2 regions of the Rhizobium sp. BT04 genome follow, and region 1 is predicted to be linked to the other one. Evidence: riboswitches for the same ligand, from Rfam matches in the RefSeq annotation. Region 1 holds a riboswitch; the other holds the start of a gene.

Region 1 (7,754 bases):
CCATGCCGTAGACGCCGCGGGCGGAAAAAGCCTTGAGATCGGCCTGGATGCCGGCGCCGCCGGAGGGATCGGAGCCGGCGATCGAGAGAACGTTGCGGATCATGCACGGGCCTTTCGGATTTCGGCGGCGATGCGGCGTGTGGCCGCTTCAGGGTCGGGCGTGCCTGCGATCGCCGAGACGACGGCAAGACCCTTGGCGCCTGCGGCAAACACTTGCGCCACATGATCCGCCTTGAGGCCGCCGATCGCCACCGACGGCACCGGCGAGGCCTTCACCAGCCTGGCAAGACCGTCAAAGCCGATCGGCTGCTTGTGGTCGGCTTTGGTCGGTGTCGCAAACACCGGTCCGACGCCGGTATAATCGACCAGACTGGGATCGACGGCAGCGGCAAGCGCCTCGGTTTCGACCGACAGGCCGAGGATCATCTCGGGGCCGATCATCGCCCGCGCGGTGCGCGCATCCACGTCCTCCTGGCCGATATGCAGACCGTCGGCGCCGATGGCGATGGCCGCCTCGACATCGTCGTTGACGATGAGCAGGGCGCCGGTCCCAACAAGTGCCTGTTTCAGGACGCGGCCGGTCGCAATCATCGCGGTGGTGCCGGCCTGTTTGTCGCGCAATTGCACCATCGTCGCGCCGCCGGCAACGGCGAGGCGCGCCGTTTCGACCATGCCGATCCCGGCGCAGAGTTCGGGGTCGAGCACGAGATAGAGCGAAAGGTCGAAAACCTTCATGCGGCCGATACCCTTGCCCTGGCATCCAGCGTTTCGGCGTCGAGCGCGGCCAGCGCATCCAGGAAGCGCCAGGCGAAGGAGCCCGGGCCGGCCGCCCCGAGCGCGGCAGCCTCGCCGGCGACGGCGAAGGTTGAAAGTGCGCCGACCGTCGCCCCGAAGATATCATCCGGCGCTGTGGCGGCAAAGGCGCCGACGAGGCAGGTGAGCGAGCAGCCGAGCGCGGTGACCTGCGGCATCAGGGCCGATCCGCCTGTTATACGGACGGCCCTTTCACCATCGGTGACGAAATCCACAGCGCCGGTGACGGCGACGACCGCCTGCTGGCGCTCGGCGAGCCGGCGCGCCGATCCTTCGGCCTGCTCGACCGGGTCGCGGCTGTCGACGCCCTGGCCGCGGCTCTCTCCGCCGGCAAGCGCGATGATCTCCGAGGCGTTGCCGCGGATGATCGTGGGCTTGAGCGCCAGCAGAGCCGCGACCGCATCGCGGCGGAAAGCCGTGGCATAATGGGCGACCGGATCGAGCACCCACGGCTTGCCGGCCGATGTCGCCGCCTTCGCAGCCGCCTGCATGCCGTCGATCCATTGCGTCGACAGCGTGCCGATATTGACAGTCAGCGCATTCGCGATCCCGGCGAATTCGCCGGCTTCCTCAGCGGCATGCACCATGGCCGGCGAGGCGCCCGCGGCAAGCAGAACATTGGCGGCGATATTCATGGCGACGTAATTGGTGATGCACTGAACGAGCGGCGGCTTCTCGCGCATCGCTTTCAGCATTGCTCCTGGTGTGGTCCTGGTCTGCATGTGGCCCCTTTCAGGCGGGGGCGGGCACGGGGCGGTTCGTGCGGGCTCAGCCGCGACCCCGAGCGACTCCCTCCGCCGGCATTATCCGGTTCAGGTTCGAAGGGTGCTTCTCAGCCCGTCTGTCGACGAACGCCCCTGTCTCTCATCGCGTTTCTTTTCGCAGAGAACGGGGCGGATGTCACCTCGAAAATGACAGTACTGCGACGGCGCGGCGCGTGAAGCCGGTACCGGCAAACGGAACGCAATCTCCCAGAACGCGAAGTAAATACCTAACGCAAACTTTACCGTGCTGACACGTTAAGGTTGACCGGATTGCGGATTGCAGCGATACGATCTTGCCAGCAAATAAAATCTTCCTGAAGTTGTATTTTAAATGAGAAAATTTTTGAAAAGCGGTATGAAGCGAGGCCTTCGTGATACCGCCCCGGTTCTGATATCCACGGCTTGTGTTCACTTCGATTGCGGGGCGCCAACGAAATGAATACTTGCTACCGGCGGTGCAGTGTTGCTTCTTCGCCACAACCGAACCGAATTGCGGTGAGCCCCAGCATCCCCGTGGCGCCATATTTCCGGGTGAGCTACATGTCAGCAGAGAGCCGCGGCACGCGGTCCGGCGAGTGGTATCGAGAGCGGAGAATCCGCAGCTTTGAGGGATAAGTTCCGCACATGGATGGCGTCGTTTCGCAGCAGCTGGACTCCGGTCTTCGTGCGCTCTGCGGCATCGCCGCATTCTATCGGATCGCTGCGGATGCGGTTCAGCTAGAGCACGACTTGGCATTGAAGGGGCGCATGTCCCAGCCCATCGACATTCAGCGGGCAGCCAAAATCATCGGACTCAAGGCACGTGTGGTCGAGAAGGTCACGGCGCGACGCCTTCGAACCATGCCAGTCCCCGCTATCGTCCAAGTTCGCAGCGGATCCTTTCAGGTGCTCGGCGGGTTGAATCCCTCTGGAAAATACCGGCTTGTCGATCCCATAACGCGCGCTGATCGCGAGATTGCTCCGTCGGATATATTAGCCGAAATCGACGCGCGCGTTATTCTTGTGGGCCGGCGGATCAGAGGAGAAGGGTCGGACCCGCGAGAATTCGGCTTCAAGTGGTTTCTGCCGTCGATCTGGCGTTATCGAAAGCCGCTCGCGCATGTATTGCTCGCATCGCTGTTTGTGCAGATCTTTGCGCTCATCACGCCTTTGTTCTTTCAGGTCGTGGTCGACAAGGTGCTGACGCATAAGGGCTATTCAACGCTGTTTGTGCTTGTCGCCGGCATCGCGATCGTTGGCCTGTTCGATGTCATGCTCCAGTATCTGAGAGCCTATGCGCTGGCTCACACGACGAACCGGATCGACGTCGAGCTCGGCCAACGCTTGTTCCATCACCTGCTACGGCTGCCGTTGGAGTATTTCGAGACGCGGTCTGCCGGTCAGACCGTCGCCCGCGTCCGCGAACTGGAAACCATACGGGCATTCCTGACCGGGCAGGGACTGTTTTCGGCCCTCGATGTCGTTTTCATCTTTGTCTTCATCGCGGTTCTTTTCGCTTATTCCTGGAGCTTGACGCTGATCGTCATTGCCGCCATCCCGATCTACATCCTGATCGGAAGCGTGGTGCGACCGCCGCTGCGCGAATTCGTCAAGGAGAAGTTCAATCGCGGCGCGGCAAGCCAGCAGTTTCTGGTCGAAGCCGTCGTCGGCATCCACACGGTAAAGTCCGCCGCGGTGGAGCCGGTGATGCAGGCGCAGTGGGAGGAGAAGCTCGCAGCTTACGTGCGAACAGCCTTCGATACGACAATGCTGGGCGTCGGCGGGCAAAACGCCATTCAATATGTGAGCAAGCTTTCGACGGCTGCCCTTCTTCTTTTCGGTGCAAGGGCGGTCATCGAAGGCGAGCTTTCGGTCGGCTCACTTGTCGCCTTCAACATGATTGCCGGGCAGGTCACCCAGCCGATCCTGAGGCTGTCCCAACTCTGGCAGGATTTCCAGCAGGTGCAGATCTCGGTCGACAGGCTCGGCGATATCCTCAACACGCCGATAGAGCGTCAGCCAAACGCGCGGTTGTCGTTGCCTGCACCAAAGGGAAAAATCGATTTTCGAAACGTCACCTTCCGGTATCGGCCCGGCTCACCGGAGGTGCTGAAAAACATATCGCTTGAAGTAAAGCCGGGAGAGGTCATCGGCATCGTCGGCACCTCGGGCTCGGGAAAGTCGACGCTCGCGAAACTGGTGCAGCGTCTTTATATCCCCGAAGAGGGGCAGGTCCTTCTTGACGGCATGGATCTCTCCCAGCTCGATCCCGCCTGGCTTCGAAGCCACATCGGAGTCGTTCTCCAAGAGAACCTGCTGTTCAACCGGACGATCCACGACAATATCGCCTTCTCAAACCCGGCGATGCAACGCGCCCAGGTTATTGCTGTCGCCAAGCTCGCCGGGGCGGATGAATTCATTTTGCGATTGCCGCATGGTTACGACACGATGATCGAAGAGCGCGGCGCCAACCTGTCCGGCGGCCAGCGCCAGAGGATCGCCATTGCCCGTGCGCTTGCCACCACTCCCCCGATCCTGATTTTCGATGAAGCGACCAGCGCCCTCGACTATGAAAGCGAGCGCGTCGTGCAAACCAACATGCACCAGATCGCCGCCGGCCGCACCGTTATCATCATCGCGCATCGGCTCGCCGCCGTACGGCCTTGCAACCGCATCATCGGCATGGCGGACGGACGCATAGTGGAAATCGGCAGCCATGATGATCTGCTCAAGCGCCCGGGCGGGCTCTATGCGCGGCTTTGGGCCTTGCAGAACGACAGAGGCGTCGCATGAAAGGTAATGTCGCCAAAGCCGTTCGATATGCCGGCCTTCCCCCGCGCCCGTTGGCGCGATCCGACCACGAGTTTCTGGCGCCGGCGCTCGAAATTCTGGAGACGCCGGCCTCGCCGGTGCGTCTGGCGCTGATCCTGATCATTTGCGCCTTCGTCACGACGGCGTTGATCTGGTCTTATATCGGCCGCATCGACATCATCGCGGCCGCACAAGGCAAAATTCAGCCGACCGGCCGCGTCAAAGTTGTTCAGCCATTGTTGACAGGCAAGGTGAAGGCACTTCCGCCGCCGAATGGCGCGCCCGTCAAGAGCGGTGATATCCTGCTCGAACTCGACCCGACGGATGCCATTGCCGATGAGACGGACGCAACAAAAGGCCTGGCGTCCGTGAGATCAGAGGTCCGTCGTCGAAAAGCCGCGGTGGACTATGTTCGGTCTCAGGAGAGCGACCAGCCGCTGCCGACGATCTCCTGGGATGCAGATGTGCCCGAGGAATTGCGTCGTCGTGAAGAAGGCATCCTGCGGGGCGATCTCGAGCAATTCCAGGCCGCGGCTGCGTCGCTCGATGCTCAGAAGTACCAGAAGGAAGTGGAGCGCGATCGTCTGGTCGTGACGGTTGCGGCTCAGAACTCGCTGGTTGAGACCCTGAAAGAGCGCGTGGCGATGCGCAGTGCGCTGGCTTCGAAGGACGCCGGCACGATGGCGAGTGTGATCGATGCCACGGAAACATTGAAAGAGCAGGCGACACAGCTTGCCGTGCAGGAGAGCCACCTCGCAGATGCCGTGGCCGGCATCGAGGTCTTCGCGCGGGAGAAGGACAAGCTGACGCGAACCTTCCTGAGCGATCAACTCGGGCGGCTCGGCGATGCGGAGCGTCGGGTCGAAGAACTGGAGCAGAGGCTGGCGAAAGCCAGGAATGTTCGCGAGCAGATGACCTTGCGCAGTCCAATAGACGGCACGGTGCAGGCGTCTTCGATTACCAGTGTGGGTCAAGTGGTGACCGTCGGCCAGGATGTGATGCGTGTCGTGCCTGAGGGGAGCGCGTTGGAGCTCGAAGTCTACGCTTTGAACAAGGACATCGGCTTCATCAAAATCGGACAGGACGCTGTCGTCAAGCTCGAAGCCTTTCCCTTCACCCGCTACGGAACGATCGCAGCCCACGTCACCAAAATTGCGGCAGATGCGATCCCTGAACCCGACGCCGCACGCCGTGAGGGCGACCCTGCGGCAAGACAGGCGGAGACAACGTTCGGCGGCGCCGAAAGAATGCAGAACCTGGTTTTTCCGGTCACATTGAGCCTCGAGACCGACCAGATTTCAGCAGATGGCCGTAACGTCAAGTTAAGTGCGGGCATGGCAGCAATTGCGGAAGTGCGAACGGGCGAGCGCAGAATGCTGGAATATGTCTTTTCGCCTTTGGTTGAGGTCGCGGAGGAAGCACTTCATGAGCGATAGTTGCGAAGATCAAAAACTTTCTGAACATAATTGAAGCTTTTAGTTGAAGTTTCCCCTTTTGTGCAGCAGAGGGAAACGGCATTAGGCGCGGCCGAATGGAATAGGCAAACGGGGATTTTATGACGGACCTTATTACTCCGACGAAGATCGTCAACACGACTGGCGATAGGAAAGTTGACGGGCTTCTTGATGTCTTCGCCTGGGACGGAACGATAACCTATGCGTTTCCCACAACCTCGGGATCCTATGTCTATAGCGGCGAGAAAAATTCTCAATTTTCTTCAATTTCGTCGCAACAGCAGACTCTCGCCTTGTTTTTTATGGAGCAGTCCTATGGGAATGCGGCAAATGACGGCTTCTCCGTAGAGGGGTTCACGAACGCCAACTTTGAGGCCGGAAGCGCGGATACCGCAACCGTGCGGTTCGCTCAATCTTCCCTACCTCCAACGGCGTGGACCTATATGCCAGGTGGCACCCGCGGCGGCGATATCTGGTTCGGGACGAAATATGCTGGCACCGAGGATGACCTTCGCTTTCCCGAGTTCGGCAACTATGCGGGCCATACCGTGGCCCATGAACTGGGTCATGCTCTCGGGCTGAAACATGCTCACGAAGCGGGTGATTTCAACGGGACAGTCGTTCCGAGCGCCTACGACTCGCTCGAATATACGATCATGACCTACCACACATTTATCGGAGACGATGAGAGCGGGGCGAAGTATGAGCATGATGGCGCGCCACAAACCTTCATGATGCTCGACATCGCCGCCCTGCAGCAAATGTATGGTGCGGACTATACGACGAACGGTGGCGACACCGTCTATAAGTGGAATCCGAACGAAGGCGTCACCTATGTCAACGGCGTTGCGGCCATCACGCCCGCTGCCAACCGCATCTTCGCGACAATCTGGGACGGCGGCGGTATCGATACCTATGATTTGAGCGCTTATACCACCGCCCTCAAGATCGACTTGCGAGCAGGGGGGTACTCGGTCTTTTCCCAGGGCCAGTTGGCCGACCTGGGAGGTGGTCCGAACAATGGCTACGCCCGCGGCAATATTTTCAACGCGCTTCTTTATGACAGCAACGTTGCCTCCTTGATCGAGAATGTTCAGGCCGGCTCAGGGAACGACAACATTGTCGGCAACGAGGCGAACAATACGCTTTGGGGCAATGCCGGAGATGATTCGCTTTACGGCGGTATCGGTGACGACACATTGATCGGAGGCGTTGGTTCCGACTGGATGGTGGGCGGGGCCGGCAACGATCTCTATGTTGTCGACGACAACTTCGATTTTGTGATCGAGAGTGCGAACCAGGGGACGGACACAGTCCAGACGGCGCTTTCAAGCTATACGCTCCGCAACAATGTCGAGACCTTGACCTACACGGGGTCAGCCAACTTCACCGGCACGGGCAATGTGCTTGCTAATACGATCACCGGCGGCGACGGCAACGACACGCTGGATGGCGGGGCAGGTGCGGACATCTTGATCGGCGGTGCCGGCAGCGACACCTATATCGTCGACAGCGTTGCCGATAGCGTTACCGAGAACGCCGATGCGGGAACCGACATGGTTCGCGCGACATCAGCAAGCTATACGCTTGGCACCAATGTCGAGAACCTCACCTACATCGGCACGGGAACTTTTATCGGAACAGGCAATGCGTTGAACAACATCCTGGCCGGGGGGGCAGGCGCTGACACCCTGGACGGAAAGGCGGGAGCAGACACACTGATCGGCGGAGCGGGCAACGACACCTATATTGTCGATGTTCTGGCCGACGTGGTCACCGAAGGGCTGAATGCGGGCACCGATCAGATCAATACGACGCTTTCTTCCTATGCTTTGACGAATATTGCCAACGTCGAAAACCTGAAGTTCATCGGCAGCGGCGATTTTAGCGGGACTGGCAACAGCCTCGCCAACGCGATCACCGGCGGCGCCGG
Region 2 (7,754 bases), on a different replicon from region 1:
TGCAGCGGGATCGTGCCACGCGAGCGGCCCATGCCGAAATCGCGATAGAAGGCGGCGCCCTTCTCCATGATGACGGGCACGGAAGCGAGCGAGATCACGTTGTTGATAACGGTCGGACAGTTAAACAGCCCTTTATGCGCCGGCAATGGCGGCTTGGAGCGCACGACGCCGCGCTTGCCTTCGAGGCTGTTCAGCAGGGCTGTCTCCTCGCCGCAGACATAGGCGCCGGCGCCGGTGCGTACCTCCATATCGAAGACGCGGCCCGAGCCGAGCACCGACAGGCCGAGTATCCCGGCCTGCCGGGCGATGCCGATGGCCGCGGTCATCACAGCGATCGCATGCGGATATTCCGAACGCGTGTAGACGAAGCCCTTGGTGGCGCCGGTGGCAAGTCCCGCGATCGCCATGCCCTCGATCAGCACGAAGGGATCGCCCTCCATGATCATCCGGTCGGCAAAGGTGCCGCTGTCGCCCTCATCGGCGTTGCAGACGATATATTTGCGGTCGCCGCCAGCATCGAGGACGGTCTTCCATTTGATGCCGGTCGGGAAACCCGCACCGCCGCGTCCGCGCAGGCCGGAATCGGTGACTTCCTTGACGATATCGGCTGATGCCATCGAAACGGCGCGGCGAAGGCCAGCAAGGCCGGCATGCGCCTCGTAATCCGCCAGCGAGAGCGGATCGATGACGCCGCAGCGGGCGAAGGTCAGGCGGGTTTGTCCTTTCAGGAACGGGAGGTCTTCAACCTCCCCGAGACAGAGCGGATGATCGCCGCCATTGAAGATCCCGGCGTCGAACAGAGCAGGCACATCCCCAGCCTTCACCGGTCCGTAGCCGATGCGCTTGCCGGCGACTTCGACCTCAACAAGCGGCTCCAGCCAGAACATTCCGCGCGAGCCGTTGCGCACGATCTCGGCATCGAGGCCGCGGGCGGCGATCTCCTGGGCAATCGCCTTTGCCACCTTTTCGGCCCCGAGCGCCAGCGCTGCGGCATCGCGCGGAACATATATCCTGACCGTCATCGGCGTGCCTCCGCAACGAGTTCCGCCGCCATCTGGTCGTCGATCCGGCCATAGACCTCGCCGTCGAGCATCGCCGACGGGGCGCAGGCGCAGAGCCCGAGACAGTAGACCGGCTCCAGCGTCACGCTGCCGTCGAGCGTCGTCTGGTGAAAATCGATGCCGAGCAGCGTCTTGACGCGCTCGGCCACCGCATCTCCGCCCATCGACTGACAGGCCTCGGCACGACAGAGCTTCAGCACATGCCGGCCGGCGGCATGGTCGCGGTAATCATGATAGAAGGTCACCACGCCATGCACTTCGGCGCGGGAGAGGTTCAGTTCCTCCGCGATCACAGGAACGGCTTCCCGCGGCACATAGCCGAATTCTTCCTGAACCCCGTGCAGAATGGGAAGCAGCGGCCCTTCGAGGAAGCGAAGATCGGCGATGATGGCACGAGTGCGCGCGGCAATATCGCCTTCGGCGATATGAATGGTCATAAGGCAGCCCTCCCGACGGCTTGCTCGTTGCGGAATGGCGGCCTCCTCCAGCCTGAGTGCTATTCCTCGGGCAGCATCTCAAGGAAGCCGCTGGCGATCAATAACGCTATCACGTCGATTGATAGGTTTTTCCTATCAAAGTTCCTCGTCCTGCACGAGCACTCTGGCTTCGTGCAGCAAGGCCGACACGAGCGGCGTAAAAGGTTCGCGATAAGGCGCAACAAGGCCGACCAGATGATGCGCCTCCGGCTCGACGATCGGGATCATGCGGATTTCCACCGGAAAACCAAAAGATTTGGCGACATTGCGCGGCATGATGCTCGCCCAGCGTCCGGTCCGAACATGCGAGAACAGCACGATCATCGAATTGGATTCGAGGGTCGGATGCACGGTTGCGCCTGCCTCCGTCAGGTGCCGATTGATGATTCGGCGGTTCTGCATGTCGGCCGTCAATAGACAGAGCCGAAGATCGCCGACCTCCTTCCAGGTCACATTGTCGCGATCCGACAACGGGCTGCCTGCAGCCGTGATCAGATGATAGCGCTCGGCATAGAGCGGAACGCTCGTGACACGGCCGAGCGGCTCGTTTTCGAGATAGGTGATGCCGGCATCGATTTCGAGGTTTTCGAGCATGCTCAGCACCTGCAGCGAATTGCGCGAGACAATCGAGAAGGTCACGCCGGGATGCCGTTCCTGAAACGGCGTGGTGATGCGCGACAGCATGGCGAGCGCCGTCGGAATGGCGGCGAGGCGGATGTGGCCGGAAAGGCCGCGGCGGGCGGCGCGCATTTCCTCGCGCATGGTGCGGGCGTCGCCGACGATGCGCCTGGCCCATTCGAGCACGCGCTGCCCCTCCGGCGTCAGCCCCTGGAACCGGGAGCCGCGCTGCACCAGCATGACGCCCAATTGATCCTCAAGCTGCCGGATGGCGGCCGAAAGGGTCGGCTGCGAAATCCCGCACTCCTCGGCGGCGCGGCCGAAATGTTTTTCATTGGCAAGGGCGATGAAGAATTCCAGCTTGTCGATCATCCGGTCTCCCGCGACATTTCGCGTCCGGCCTTATCTTCGACGTAGCAGCCGTGCTCCGCAAGGGCGGGTCGCCAAAGCGCGTCGCGATCTTTCAGATTCGCTTCTCGCGCTTTGGGTCTTTATTGTCTCGTATGTCACTATCGCAGACCGCCGCACAGTTTTGCGCGACGTGCTTTAAAAGTTTTCTGCAATCGGAAAAAGATCGAACAGCGATTCGAGGAAGGCGAGCACGCTGACATTGCCGATGCTGTAATATACCAGCCTGCCCTGGCGGCGCGTATTGACCAGGCCTTCGAGCCTCAAACGCGCCAGCTGCTGCGAGACCATTGCCTGCTGTATGCCGAGAATATGTTCGATTTCACTGACCGTCCGCTCCTCGCTCGCCAATATGCAGAGGATGAGCAGTCGGGTCTGGTGCGCCAGCGCTTTCAACAGGTCGGTCGCTTCATGGGCTTTTCCAGCGAGTGTGTGCAATTCCTGGCCGGTCATCCCCGGCTTGGGTTTGGGCAACGGCATTCGGTATCTCGAAGGGAGGCGATGGGTAGATCAGCACAATAGCATATTCGCACAATCGAATTCGTCAAAATGACGAAATGCCAAAAAAGGTCCAAGCAAATCAGCAGATAAGCTGACCGCCATTGATCTCGATCACCTGGCCGGTGATGTAGCCCGAGAGCGAGGGAGCCGCCAGGAAAAGATAGGCGGGAGCACAATCCTCCGCCGTGCCGAGCCGTTGCAGGGGGATGGATTTTCTCGTCTGCTCCAGCTTTTCGCGGGAGGAATAGCGCTCGTGGAAATCCGTCTCGATCGTTCCCGGCGAGACGCAGTTGACGCGGATTGCATCCGGGGCAAGCTCGCGGGCAAGCGCCTTGGAATAGGTCGCAACAAAGGCTTTCGAGGCCGAATAGATCGAGGAGCCGGGGCTGCCGCCGGTCAGCGCCGAAATCGAGACGGTGTTGACAATGGCGGCGCCCTCGGCCGCCTTCAATGCCGGCAGCAATGCGCGCGTCAGCGCCACCACCGACGTCTGGTTCAGCCGTATGACCGCCTCATATTCCGCATCGGTCAGCGTGGCGGCGGGGAAACGGCCAAGCATGGTGCCGGCATTGTTGACGAGCACGTGCACCCTGTCGAAGAAAGCGAGAACATCTTCTGCAAATTGCGACGCCCCGCCGACGGCAGAGAAATCGGCATGCAGCAGCAGCGCCCGTCTTTCTGATTCAGCCGTCAGCAGAAAATCCGGCAGGTCCCGTCCCGGCTTGCGCCCGGTATGGACGATCACCTTCGCGCCGCAGTCGAGAAACTGCCGGGCGACTTCGAGACCGATGCCGCGGCCGGCGCCGGTCACGACGACATTGCGATTTTCGAACAGTCTGGGATGAAACACGAGCCGTCCTCCTCGCGGACAGTGCCGCCGGTTGCGCCACTCGCCCTTAACATATGAGCGCGCCGACCGAAAGAAAGGCAGGCGTCGATCTTTCCCGGGGAAGACCAGGGTTTAGTTTTCGGTCTCCAGAAGCCGCGCGCCCGGTCCCTCCTTGCCGAGCCGGTCGCAGGGATTGCGCAACGGACAGCTTTCAATCGACAGGCAGCCACAGCCGATGCAGCCGGTCAGACGGTCGCGCAGCAGGCTCAGCCGCCTGATTCGCGCGTCGAGATCGTCTTTCCAGAGTGCCGACAGGCTCTGCCAGTCGGCGATCGTGGGCGTACGCCCCTGCGGCAGGGATTCGAACGCCGCCTGGATTTCCGAAAGCGGAATGCCGACACGCTGCGCCACCTTGATGATGCCGAGCCGGCGCAGCACATCGCGCCCGTAGCGGCGCTGGTTGCCGCGGGTGCGAATGCTCGAAATCAGCCCCTTGGTTTCGTAGAAGTGCAGCGCCGAGACGGCCAGGCCGCTGCGCTCCGCCACCTCGCCGACCGTCAGCAGCTTGCCGAGCGGCGTTGCCGGAATTGTATCCATTGCCCTCTTGACCTCAAGATTAGTTGAGGTTTTATAAGCCTTGCTCCAGCAATCGTAAAGCCCAATCGCGAGAAGGAGCGGCGCATGAAAACATCCATCAGGCTGGCGGTGATCTACGGAAGCACAAGAAAGGGCCGCATCTGCGACCGGGTGGTCAAATGGCTGACGCAGGAGCTCGTCCGCTTCCCGCAATTCGATATCGACATCATCGATCCACTGGATTTTGCGCTGCCGCCCGACCGCGACATGGCGCACCCCGAAATCGACAGGCTCGCCGGGCGGCTCGGCATGGCCGACGCCTTCATCATCGTCACGCCGGAATACAATCACAGCTTCAGCGCCGCGTTGAAATCGACCATCGATCTGTTTTTCGAGCCCTGGCAGGGCAAGCCGGTCGCCTTTGTTTCCTATGGCGGCATCTCCGGTGGCTTGCGCGCGGTCGAGCAATTACGGCTCGTCTTTGCGGAACTCCATGCCGTCACCGTCCGCGATTCGGTCAGCTTTTCCGCGCCGTGGAGCCGCTTCGACGTCGCCGGACGGCTTGACGATCCGAGCGACGCTCTGCACACGCTCGACCGGATGATGGCGCGGCTGGAATGGTGGACACGGGCGCTCATTGCCGCGCGCGGCGATCATCCCTACGCCGATATCGCCGCCTGAAACGAAGGGCTCCGGTTCCGTTCCCGGCAGGTACGGAACCTCTGGGGACACCCGGACAGGACTTCCGTCCGGGTGTTTTCCGATCATGCCAGCCTCATCCCGACCATGCGGACGGGTTGGCAATTTTTGCGGTTGCGGGAAGAAAACCCCGGTGGTAGTTTCCGCGCCGATTAACAGGGGAGCTCCGTATTGCCGGGGCTGAGATGCGAGGCGCAGGCTTCCGGACCCTTCAAAGCTGATCTGGGTAATGCCAGCGGAGCGAGGTTCAGATGTTTTCAGGCGCACAAGTGTCACTCTATCCGATGTCCGGCAATTTCGTCGGCATCATTCTCGATGCCGTCAAGGCGCTCGATCCCTATCGCGACCGGCTGCGGATCGAGACCGACGACATCTCCACACTGCTGGTCGGCCCGCCTGACATTCTCTTCGCCGCCATGCACGATCTTTTCGCCGCCGCCGCCCGGACCGGCGAGCATTGCGTGCTGTCCGCCGCCGTTTCACGCGGCTGCCCCGGCGAGCCCGACGACGCCATCTGCGGGGTCAACCCCGCCCTCGGTCAGGCAGAACCGCTTGCCGACCGTATAACGGCAGGACTTGCCGCCGTAGAAACCACTGCCGAAACCGGGCAGCCGACCGCTGCGCAATTCTCGCTCTATGTCATGGGAACCGGGACCCATATGGACGAGATCTATGGCTGCATCGACTTCCTGAAACGCTCCGGTACCTTCGACCGCGCCAAAAATTTCTGCACCAGGCTCTCGGGCGATGCCGGTGCCGTCTTTGCAACCATTCGTGAAGCCTTTTATCGCTTCGGCGACCCGGAGGGACATGTGACCCTCGATATCACGGTGTCAGCCAATAGCCCGACGAAAGCCTGATCGAACGCTGATGACAACGCTACCACCATCGGATTCGCGTCTTGCCGCGCTCCGCGCGGCTCTCTACCGGAGCATACCCGCTCTGCTCGCCGGCTGCGCCTTTTTGGCAGCCTGGGAGCTCTATGTCGATCTCTCCGGGATCAAACCGTCCATCCTGCCGGCGCCGTCGCGCATCGTCATCCAGGGCTGGCTGAACCGCGAGGCGCTGATATCAAACACCTGGCCGACGCTGGGTGCGACACTCGGCGGTTTCGCGCTGTCGCTGGCCTTCGCCTTCGTCTCATCGATCCTGATGGATTTCATGCCCTTCATGCGCCGGGCATTGCTGCCGATCTTCATCGCCAGTCAGACCCTGCCGCTGGTGGCGATCGCCCCCCTCGTCGTCCTCTGGTTCGGTTTCGGCCTGTTGCCGAAGGTCCTGCTGGTGGCCCTCGTCACCTTCTTTCCACTGCTCGTCGCCCTGCTGCAGGGCTATGAATCGACCGACCGCGACATCGCCGAATTGCTGAACTCGATGAAGGCGAGCCGCTGGCGCATTTTCCGTCTGGCACGGTTTCCCTCGGCGCTGCCCTATTTCTTCGCCGGCCTCAGGATCTCGATCACCTATGCCGTCGTCGGCGCGATCTTTGCCGAATATGCCGGCGCCGCCCGCGGCCTCGGCATCTATATCCTCAACGCCAAGAACAATTTCCGCCCCGATCTGGTGCTCGCCGCCGTCGTCGTCAGCGCCGTGCTGACACTCTGCCTCTTCGGGCTGACGTTATTGATCCAGCGCCTGGTCATGCCCTGGCAGCCGTCCGGGGAGCGGCGGCGATGAACAAAACAATGCTTGAACTCGGCAATATCTCGAAGTCCTTCGACGGCATGAAGGTGCTGGGCGATATTTCGCTCAGCGTCGCAGACGGCGAGTTCGTTTCGATCGTCGGCCCGTCCGGCTCCGGAAAATCGACGGTGCTGCGATTGCTGACGCAGGCGCTGCGCCCCGATTCCGGCACCATGCTTTTCAACGGCGTGCCGCTGGAACAGGCGCCGCATTCCTTTGCCTTCATGCCGCAGCGCGATGCGCTGATGCCCTGGCGCCGGATCATCGACAATGCGGCACTCGGCCTCGAGGTGAAAGGCATGAGCCGCCGCGCGGCCCGCGCCATTGTGGCGCCTTTGTTCGAGAGCTTCGGTCTTGCCGGCTTCGAACACCACTATCCCTCCGAACTCTCCGGCGGCATGCGCCAGCGCGCCGCGCTGCTGCGCACCGTCGTCCAGACCCAGGACATGCTGCTGCTCGACGAGCCCTTCGGCGCGCTCGACGCGCTGACGCGCACGCAGATCCAGGAATGGCTGCAGGGCATGTGGACCGAACACCGCTGGACGGCACTGCTGATCACCCACGACGTTCGCGAAGCGGTGTTCCTCTCCGACCGGATCTACGTGCTTTCGGCCCGTCCGGCGCGTATCATCCGCGAATTCCGCGTTCCCCTGCCCCGCCCGAGAAGCATCGCCGACCTCGGCTCGCCGGCGGCCCAGGCGATTGAAACCGAAATCCTGCAAACCCTGCTTCATCCGCTGCAACAGGATGATTTTAGGCCGGCCGGCCTAAAATCCGAATCCTGTTCTAATTTAAAGAGTTAGAGCATGATGTCGTCCGAAAACCGCTCACACTTTTCGGCATCATGCTCTAGAGACCTGAGGAGGTCACCATGCTGCTTCTCACCCGCCGCCAGACGATCGT

What was found. Region 1 has a riboswitch for thiamine pyrophosphate ahead of thiM (hydroxyethylthiazole kinase). Riboswitches for the same ligand answer to the same signal wherever they lie in the genome.
Region 2: linked by a shared signal. The riboswitch ahead of QMO82_RS21370 (YkoF family thiamine/hydroxymethylpyrimidine-binding protein) and the one ahead of thiM (hydroxyethylthiazole kinase) in region 1 are both predicted to bind thiamine pyrophosphate.

The regions. Positions count from the first base shown of each region.
Region 1 is NZ_CP125653.1:94,129-101,882, forward strand. Features, by position in the region: gene thiD (bifunctional hydroxymethylpyrimidine kinase/phosphomethylpyrimidine kinase) at 1-103, opposite strand, end outside; gene thiE (thiamine phosphate synthase) at 100-735, opposite strand; gene thiM (hydroxyethylthiazole kinase) at 732-1,535, opposite strand; TPP riboswitch at 1,586-1,682, opposite strand; gene QMO82_RS31715 (type I secretion system permease/ATPase) at 2,202-4,349, shown strand; gene QMO82_RS31720 (HlyD family type I secretion periplasmic adaptor subunit) at 4,346-5,803, shown strand; gene QMO82_RS31725 (M10 family metallopeptidase C-terminal domain-containing protein) at 6,265-7,754, shown strand, end outside.
Region 2 is NZ_CP125652.1:2,644,910-2,652,663, forward strand. Features, by position in the region: gene QMO82_RS21335 (NADH-quinone oxidoreductase subunit NuoF) at 1-1,022, opposite strand, end outside; gene QMO82_RS21340 (formate dehydrogenase subunit gamma) at 1,019-1,498, opposite strand; gene QMO82_RS21345 (LysR family transcriptional regulator) at 1,634-2,527, opposite strand; gene QMO82_RS21350 (helix-turn-helix transcriptional regulator) at 2,702-3,043, opposite strand; gene QMO82_RS21355 (SDR family NAD(P)-dependent oxidoreductase) at 3,144-3,914, opposite strand; gene soxR (redox-sensitive transcriptional activator SoxR) at 4,026-4,490, opposite strand; gene QMO82_RS21365 (NADPH-dependent FMN reductase) at 4,575-5,150, shown strand; TPP riboswitch at 5,316-5,429, shown strand; gene QMO82_RS21370 (YkoF family thiamine/hydroxymethylpyrimidine-binding protein) at 5,420-6,028, shown strand; gene QMO82_RS21375 (ABC transporter permease) at 6,039-6,845, shown strand; gene QMO82_RS21380 (ABC transporter ATP-binding protein) at 6,842-7,654, shown strand; gene QMO82_RS21385 (ABC transporter substrate-binding protein) at 7,723-7,754, shown strand, end outside.